2 regions of the Geobacillus sp. FSL K6-3411 genome follow, and region 1 is predicted to be linked to the other one. Evidence: a T-box and tRNA genes for the amino acid it is inferred to sense, from the RefSeq annotation. Region 1 holds a T-box; the other holds one or more tRNA genes.

Region 1 (4,295 bases):
TTTTGCCAAAAAGCCTTCGTTCGCCAGTTTCTTTTCGACACGCTCGACTTCTTTGTTCCATTTGTCGAGCTCTTTCTCAAGCCGCTTGATTTCTTCTTCGATATTGATGAGTCCTTCAAGCGGCAAAATGAGCTCTGCCCCTGTGACGACAGCAGTCATCGCTTTTTCTGGCGCCGGAACATCCGTGTCAATGATCAATTCGCTCGGATTGCAGAACCGTTCGAGATAAGCGCGGTTTTTCATAAGCGCTGCGCGCACTTGTTCGTCTTTTGTCTTAATGTAGAGCGCAATCGGTTTGCTCGGCGGCGTATTGACTTCGGCACGAACGTTTCGGACCGCGCGGATAATGTCAACGAGCATCCGCATTTCTTCCGCCGCTTCTTCGTTTGACAGCTCCGGACGCACTTGCGGCCACGAGGCAACGGTAATCGATTCGCCGTCATGCGGCAAGTTTTGCCAAATTTCCTCGGTAATGAACGGCATGAATGGATGCAACAAGCGCATCGTATTGTCAAGCACATACGCTAAAACTGAACGCGTCGTCTTTTTCGCTGTCTCATCATCGCCGTAAAGCGGCAGCTTCGCCATTTCAATGTACCAGTCGCACAAATCGTCCCAAATAAAGTTGTACAACGTGCGACCGACTTCACCAAACTCGTATTTGTCGGCGAGCTTCGTCACCGTGTCGATCGTTTCATTTAAGCGCGTTAAAATCCAATGGTCGGCGACCGTTTTTTCGCCGCTCAAATCGAGCTCCTCATATGTCATGCCGCCCATGTTCATTAAGGCGAAACGTGAAGCGTTCCAAATTTTGTTAGCAAAATTCCACGTCGCCTCAACTTTTTCCGTGCTAAAGCGCAAATCTTGTCCTGGCGAGCTACCGGTCGCTAGGAAGTAGCGGAGCGCATCGGCGCCGTATTGGTCAATGACATCCATCGGGTCGACACCGTTGCCGAGCGACTTGCTCATTTTTCTTCCTTGAGCGTCGCGGACGAGGCCGTGGATCAACACATCTTTAAACGGTCTCTTCCCAGTGAACTCAAGCCCTTGGAAAATCATGCGCGACACCCAGAAGAAAATGATGTCATAGCCGGTGACAAGCACATCGGTCGGGTAATAGCGCTTGTAGTCCGGCGCTTCCGTATCCGGCCACCCCATTGTGGAGAACGGCCAGAGTGCCGAGCTGAACCATGTATCAAGCACATCCGGGTCTTGCTCCCAATTTTCAATGTCTGCCGGCGGCTCGTGGTCGACGTAAATTTCACCCGTTTCTTTATGGTACCACGCCGGAATGCGGTGCCCCCACCAAAGCTGACGCGAAATGCACCAGTCGCGAATGTTCTCAAGCCAGTGCAAGTACGTTTTTTCAAACCGCTCCGGCACAAATTGCACTTTTCCTTCTGTTTGCTGCATCTTGATGGCAGCTTCCGCGAGCGGCTTCATTTTTACGAACCATTGTGTCGACAAATACGGTTCAACAACGGCGCCGCTCCGTTCACTGTGCCCGACCGAGTGGACGTGTTCCTCAATTTTAAAGAGGACGCCTTGCTCTTGTAAATCACGGACGATTTGCTTCCGGCATTCAAACCGGTCAAGCCCTTGATATTGCAATGCGTTTTCGTTCATTGTACCGTCTTCGTTCATGACGAGAATGCGCGGCAAGTTGTGGCGGTTGCCAACTTCAAAGTCGTTCGGATCGTGTGCCGGTGTAATTTTCACCGCGCCGGAACCGAATTCCATATCGACATACTCATCAGCGATGATCGGAATTTCCCGGCCAACGATTGGCAATTTCACCATCTTGCCGATCAAGTGTTTATACCGCTCGTCATCCGGATGAACCGCGACGGCCGTGTCACCGAGCATCGTTTCTGGACGGGTTGTCGCTACTTCAATGTAGCCCGAGCCGTCAGCGAGCGGATAGCGCAAATGATAAAGCGCACCTTTCACTTCCTTGTAAATGACCTCGATGTCGGACAAGGCGGTTTTGGTCGCCGGATCCCAGTTGATAATGTATTCACCGCGGTAAATGAGCCCTTTCCGGTAAAGCGAGACGAACACTTCGCGTACGGCTTTTGACAGCCCTTCATCAAGCGTAAACCGCTCGCGCGTGTAATCGAGGCCGAGCCCTAATTTTGCCCATTGGCTGCGGATATGGCCGGCATATTCTTCTTTCCATTTCCACGTTTCTTCCAAAAATTTTTCCCGTCCTAAATCGTAGCGGGACAGTCCTTGTTGGCGCAATTTTTCTTCCACTTTCGCCTGGGTGGCGATGCCGGCATGGTCCATACCCGGAAGCCATAGGACATCATACCCTTGCATCCGCTTCATGCGCGTAATGATGTCTTGCAGCGTCGTATCCCACGCATGGCCCAAATGCAGTTTGCCTGTGACGTTCGGCGGTGGGATAACGATCGTAAACGGTTGTTTGTCCGGATCGCCGGTCGTTTCAAAAAACTTGCCTTTCAGCCACCAGTCATAGCGCCCCGCTTCAACAGCGCGGTGATCGTATTTTGGCGGCATCGACACTTCATGCTGTGCCACTTTTATTCCCTCCTTCATGTGATAAACAATGGCTGTGTTGCCTACAGGATCAACCGTCCGATAGGCAAGCAAAAAAGCCCCTTTCATCCAAAAAGGACGAAAGGAGCTGCTTTCGCGGTACCACCTTTTTTCTTAAGCCTAGAAGAACGGTGAAAAGGTGCCATTTTCCGAGCATCGGGCAATATTCCATCAGGAGCGGCCGCAAGGTTTCTCGACTTGCGTCTTTCAACGACATTCTCCTTTCAATCACCCGTCTCCTAGAGGCTTAAGCACTTCATTAGCATAACGGCATCAAGCCGGCTTCCCCTACTCAGCGGTTTCGCCTTTCAACGAAGCAGCTCAAGGGCGACCTTCCAACAGTCGACATCCTAGGAAATCTCGCAGCTTATGATTTCCCTCTCTGCAGGAGCGAACTGTTGTACTCCTCCCCGTCTTCGCTTTTTTCATCATTATTCGATTATTATACTACCATTGTCCATCATCTTTGCCAAGTTTTTATTTATTTATTCCAATTGCCTTAGGTGACAAATAATGGACCTTTTCATATTGTATAGTAAACCGGAGAAGGAGGGAAGTGCCGATGCGGCGATTTAACCCATATTCATGGCCGCCGTGGCTGAGGCAAGTGCGCGCCGTCTGCGCCCAAGTGATCATTCCGCTCACTATTTTTCAAGCCATTCGCACCATTTTTTTGCCAACGACGTTCGATGTCATTTTATTAGCCATCTTTGTTTTGATTGCTGTGGCGCTCCATTTGGAATGGATTTAACCGCTGTCGTCCCCTTGTTCTGGCTCTTCATGCTTGATCGCCTCTTCTTGCTGCCGCGCAGCGTCGCGTTGGACAAGATGCATCACAATCGCTTCCATGTTTTTGAAGGCAAAATAGCAGCGTTGCAAGGCGGCAACATATTTCCGCTCGTTCCGTTCCTTTCTCGGCGCAGCTTCATATTGTTCAAGGCAGCGGACAAACCCGCGCGGTTCGGCTAAATGGCTGTATAAAAATGCCCGTTCCCCGGCGGATAATGGGAGTTCCTTTTCGTATTCATCCATCCCCCTCATCCACTCCTGTCCAAGCGGCGGAAGCGTTTGGACATGAACGCGAAGTGCAGCGATCAAATCATATACTGGCGAATTCCAGTGCGCTCGCTCCCAGCTGATCCAATACGGTGCTACGTAATGAGAAAGACGCGCTTTTCCGTGCACCCAAGCAACTCGCCATTGTTTCGTTTCTTGGAGTGCCTCCTCCCAAGCGGTCAGCTGGTCCTCAGCAAACAAATAAGCGCGCATCACCTCATGAAAATACGTACAGCACTGCAGCTGAAACGGTGACATGTACCAGGCAGTTTCATACTGCTCGATCCGCTCTTCCCAAACCGTCCGCTCCCGCTGCCATTCCTCTTTTTTTTGTTTTCGATAAGCGGCGACCTCTTCCTCGCTCACTTCGACGGTGCGAACGGTAGCGCGATGGAGACGAGACAGTCCGTGAAAAAAGGCACGCACTGTTTCCTCCCTTGCTCTCGCTTCTCCATCCTGCCATGCGTGTAAATAATAAAGGCGGCCCCCCTCCGCCGCAAACAGCGACCGATGCCTCGTCCAATAAACCGGAGGGCAATGGCGGCCATAATAGTGAAGCGACTGCCAAATGGCGGCCGCCTCCTGCTCGCCGTCGAGCATTTTTAAGGCAAAAATACCGCGATCAGTGTACACTTTCGCCGCTTTGCCCCGCTGTTCGATGCGCTGTGGTTGAAGCC
Region 2 (4,295 bases), 1.8 Mb from region 1:
GGGACATGGCGCCATACTATTCGCTTGCCGATCTTGTCGTCGGCACTGGGAGAGTCGCCTTAGAAGCAATGGCATGCGGCAAACCGGTGCTTGCCGCCGGCAACCACGGCTACTTCGGCCTCGTCGAACCAAACTCCTATAAGGACGCATGGGAATGCTACTTCGGCGATCATGGCTCACGTCAAGACTGCAGCCGCTACATCCTTTCCCAAGACATGAAACACCTTCTTCGATCCCCCTTATATCTCGAACAGCTCGGCCAGGCCGGGCGGGAGTGGGTCATGCGCCAGTTCAATATTCAAACGTGTGTGGATCAAGTGCTTAACGTCTATGAATCATTGCTGAAAGGGGAAGCGAAACAATGAAAAAAGTGCTGTATATCGGTTGGCTTGGATTTCAAAACATCGGTGATGAACTGTTATGGAACGTCTTCACCGCCTCGGCTCGCCAGTACGCCCCAGGCGTTCAGATCGTTCCGTCAACGCCTAAGGTCAATTGGAAAGACACGAGCCCTTATGACGCCATCGTCCTCGGCGGCGGTTCGCTCTTGCTTCCGGGCTATATGGCCGTTTTGCGTCAAGCGCACGAAGCAGGAAAACCAATCTGGATATGGGGAACCGGCATCGACTGGATCGGCCCGATGGAAACGGACGCCTTGCGCGCGGGTGCCAAGCCAGCACTCAACCATCATTTTTCCGCCAAAGACGCCGAACTCTTTCGCACGGTCCTTGCCTCGGCCGCCTTCGCGGGCATCCGTGGCCCGCTCAGCAAAGCGGCCTTGGACACGTTAGACGCTTGTCCTCCAAACGTCCGTGTCATCGGCGATCCCGGACTGCTTCTATCACCCGCTATGCCCGCTGAGCAGCCAAAGACAGAAAAAACAATCGGCATTAACTGGGGGACGACGTATAACCGCTTGTTCGGGCAAAACGAAGCGCTCGTCGAAGACGCACTCGTCCGCGCCGCCAAAACGTGGATTGACGCTGGTTACCGGATTTACTTGTACATCGTCTGGCCGAGCGATCGCTCCGCCTGCGAGCGGCTGTACAAGAAAATCAATTGCCCGGAGCGCGTCACCTTCGACCGCACGTTATACAACGAACAACAGCTCATCGAGCGGCTCCGCCCATTGACAGCCACCGTCAACTTTAAGCTCCATGCCAACTTGTTGTCCCTTGCTGCTCGCGTTCCGGCCGTCATGCTCGGCTACCGGTTTAAAGTCTTCGATTTCGCCGCCTCGCTCGGCTTCGAACAGTATGTCATTTCCACCGCTAGCCCGCAGCTTGACACGGAATTGGTCAAAACAGTGGCCCTCGCCGAAGAACAGCGCAGCCGCATCATTGAGCAATACGAAGCCGCCCGCCGCCAATACACTCCGCTCTTGCTCGAACCGTTCCAACACGGATTATTTGTTTAGGGGAAGGCGCCTTCCCCTTTTCATTACCTTTTTTCATCATGAACATCGATTTTTTAAAAAAAGTTGTTGACAACCTGTATGCTCGTCTATATAATTAAAAATGTGTTCGATAGCGAACAACAAAATATGATTCCGTAGCTCAGCTGGGAGAGCGCCACCTTGACAGGGTGGAGGTCGCTGGTTCGAGCCCAGTCGGAATCACTAAAGTGAGAGGCTTGAAATCCTTTTGTATCAAGGGTTTCAAGCTTTTTTCGTTTTATTAGCAATTGTGTTACAATCTCCGTGATTTAAAAACTTGCACAAAACTTGCACCTTTAGTCAACTAAAGGGTTCTAACTCTGTTTTAACAAGGCATTTTCAAATTTCTCTGCCGCTTGCTCTTGTAAATCGTCACTGACATGTGAGTGTAAATTATCACTTTATTTCGGAACAAAAGAGCCATTTTTTTGCACATTCCTTCAGAAAGCCCTCTCCCCTTTTCTGAAAGAATGTGCTAAATTTTTTGTGAATTATTTCGGAAGAGAAAATCCATCGGTTCATAGGAGGGGGAGGAGGACGTGATTCAATTTCATGACTTTGGCATTGACGTCCAAACGTATGCAGAGCGTGGAAAAGAAAACGACTTCCCTCTTCTGAAAAAGTGTCCGCATTGCCGGGCCAAGCGCCCGTTGCACCGCCACGGTTACTATGAGCGAAACGCATTGACCCCACATGGTGATTATCGCATTTGGATTGTCCGGTATCGCTGTCGGGAATGCTTGAAGACGGTGAGTGTGCTGCCTTCCTTTCTCCTCCCGTATTTTCAGTATACGTTGTCCGCCATATGGCAAGTCGTGAAAGAGCAGTTGGGATTGACCGAGGGGACGAACCGGGCTCCGTTTCTCCCGACAAAGGACGGCATCATCTTTTATGTCCGGCGGTTCTGCCGAAACCTATCAAGCCTTCACAGCTTTTTTGCGAGGCGGTGGAGGATCATAGGCCCTATCGTGAAAAAAGAAAAGGAACGGGCTTCCTGGTGGATCCGGACGTTGGAGAAACACGGTCTCTATTCGGTCATCAGAGACATGTGGGAGGACGGATTCCGACACCCTTTTGCGAATCAAATGGGATCCTGATTTTACATACATATCCTAAATTGGAAATAGTTGAGGTTCCCACAAACCTTTCCTATCGACGGAGAAAAAGCGATCCGGTACGATAAGGGCAGACGGACCGGAACGGTCCTGATTCCAAGTGAGACAAGGAGGAGATTCGAATGGATGAGTCGATGAGACACGACATTGCCCTGTTTCGGTACGGGCTAATCGCTCCGTTGGTGAATGGGCAGGTGGAACCGAAGACGTATCTGAAAGAGGTGAGCGAGCGAGTGCACCATGTTCCCCACCAGGGCGACAAACGAATCGCAGCCAAGACGATCCTCGATTGGTGCACCCGATACAAAAAAGGGGGCTTTGACGCCTTAAAGCCGAAGCGCCGTTCGGACCGCGGCCACTCAAGGCGTCTGTCGCCCGATGATGAGGATCATATTTTAGCCCTAAGAAAAGAACATCCCACCATGCCCGTGACGGTGTTCTACGAACACCTGATCGAGCAGGGGGAAATCCCAGAAAATCATACCTCTTACTTTACTATATACCGATTGTTGAAAAAACACAACCTTGTCGGGAAAGAAATCTTGCCCATGCCGGAGCGAAAGCGCTTTGCGTATGACCAGATCAATGAGCTTTGGCAAGGGGACTTATCCCATGGACCAACGATTCGAGTCAATGGGAAAGCCCAGAAAACGTTTTTGATCGCCTATATCGATGACTGCTCGCGGTTTGTGCCGTACGCGCAGTTTTTCCCTTCGGAGAAGTTTGACGGGCTGCGGATCGTCACGAAGGAAGCGGTGCTTCGTTGCGGGAAGCCGAAGCGCATTTACTCGGACAACGGGAAAATTTATCGATCCGAGGTGCTGCAGTATGCGTGCGCCGAGATGGGAATTACGCTCATCCACACCCAGCCGTATGACCCGCAAAGCAAAGGGAAAATCGAACGGTTCTTCCGCACCGTACAGACGCGGTTTTATCCGCTGCTGGAGTTGGATCCCCCGAAGTCGCTCGAAGAGCTGAACGAGCGCTTTTGGAGGTGGCTTGAAGAGGAGTATCATCGAAAACCGCACGCCTCGCTGGACGGAAAAACGCCGCATGAGGTGTTTCAATCGCAAGTGCATCTCGTGTCGTTCATCGAAGATAGCGATTGGCTGGATGCGATTTTTCTGAAGCGGGAGCACCGCAAGGTCAAAGCCGATGGAACGATCACCTTGAACAAGCAGCTGTATGAAGTGCCGCCCCGGTTCATTGGGCAATCGATTGAACTCCGCTATGACGAACGGGGCGTCTATGTGTACGAAGATGGAAGGAAGGTGGCGGAGGCCGTTCGGGTTCGTTTGGAGGACAACGCCTATGTAAAACGCCATCGGTCCCCGTTTGCGGCGATTCCGGCGAAGGAGGGAGAACACGGTGTATAAATCGTTTTACTCCCTTTCGCGGGAGCCGTTTGCGAAAGAAACAGACCCGTCCGAGGCGTATCAAGGGGCGCCGTTTCAGGAAGCGTTGCGGGCGCTGGAGTACGTGAAACGAACCCGGGGGATCGGGCTGTTAATCGGAGAGCCAGGGGCGGGCAAGACGTTCGCCCTTCGGGCGCTGAAAGAGTCATTGAATCCATCATTGTATCATGTCGTCTACTTTCCGTTATCCACCGGAGGCGTGATGGATTTTTACCGTGGTTTGGCCTTGGGATTAGGAGAGGAACCGAAGTACCGCAAGGTAGACCTCTTCCGCCAAATCCAGCAGGCGATCGAGCGATTGTATCATGAACGGCGGATCACGCCGGTGTT

What was found. A T-box is a leader RNA that pairs with one kind of tRNA and senses whether it is charged. The one in region 1 lies ahead of NSQ22_RS13765 (valine--tRNA ligase), so its partner is inferred to be a tRNA-Val.
Region 2: it encodes a tRNA-Val, which carries the amino acid that the T-box ahead of NSQ22_RS13765 (valine--tRNA ligase) is inferred to sense. The anticodon was not compared.

What each region holds. Positions count from the first base shown of each region.
Region 1 covers NZ_CP150187.1:2,698,276-2,702,570, forward strand. Annotated here, with positions in the region: gene NSQ22_RS13765 (valine--tRNA ligase) at 1-2,544, opposite strand, end outside; T-box leader at 2,634-2,988, opposite strand; gene NSQ22_RS13770 (hypothetical protein) at 3,125-3,313, shown strand; gene ysxE (spore coat protein YsxE) at 3,310-4,295, opposite strand, start outside.
Region 2 covers NZ_CP150187.1:895,508-899,802, forward strand. Annotated here, with positions in the region: gene NSQ22_RS04590 (glycosyltransferase family 4 protein) at 1-365, shown strand, start outside; gene NSQ22_RS04595 (polysaccharide pyruvyl transferase family protein) at 362-1,417, shown strand; tRNA gene NSQ22_RS04600 (tRNA-Val) at 1,546-1,618, shown strand; gene NSQ22_RS04605 (DUF6431 domain-containing protein) at 1,975-2,532, shown strand; gene NSQ22_RS04610 (IS481 family transposase) at 2,673-3,926, shown strand; gene NSQ22_RS04615 (AAA family ATPase) at 3,919-4,295, shown strand, end outside.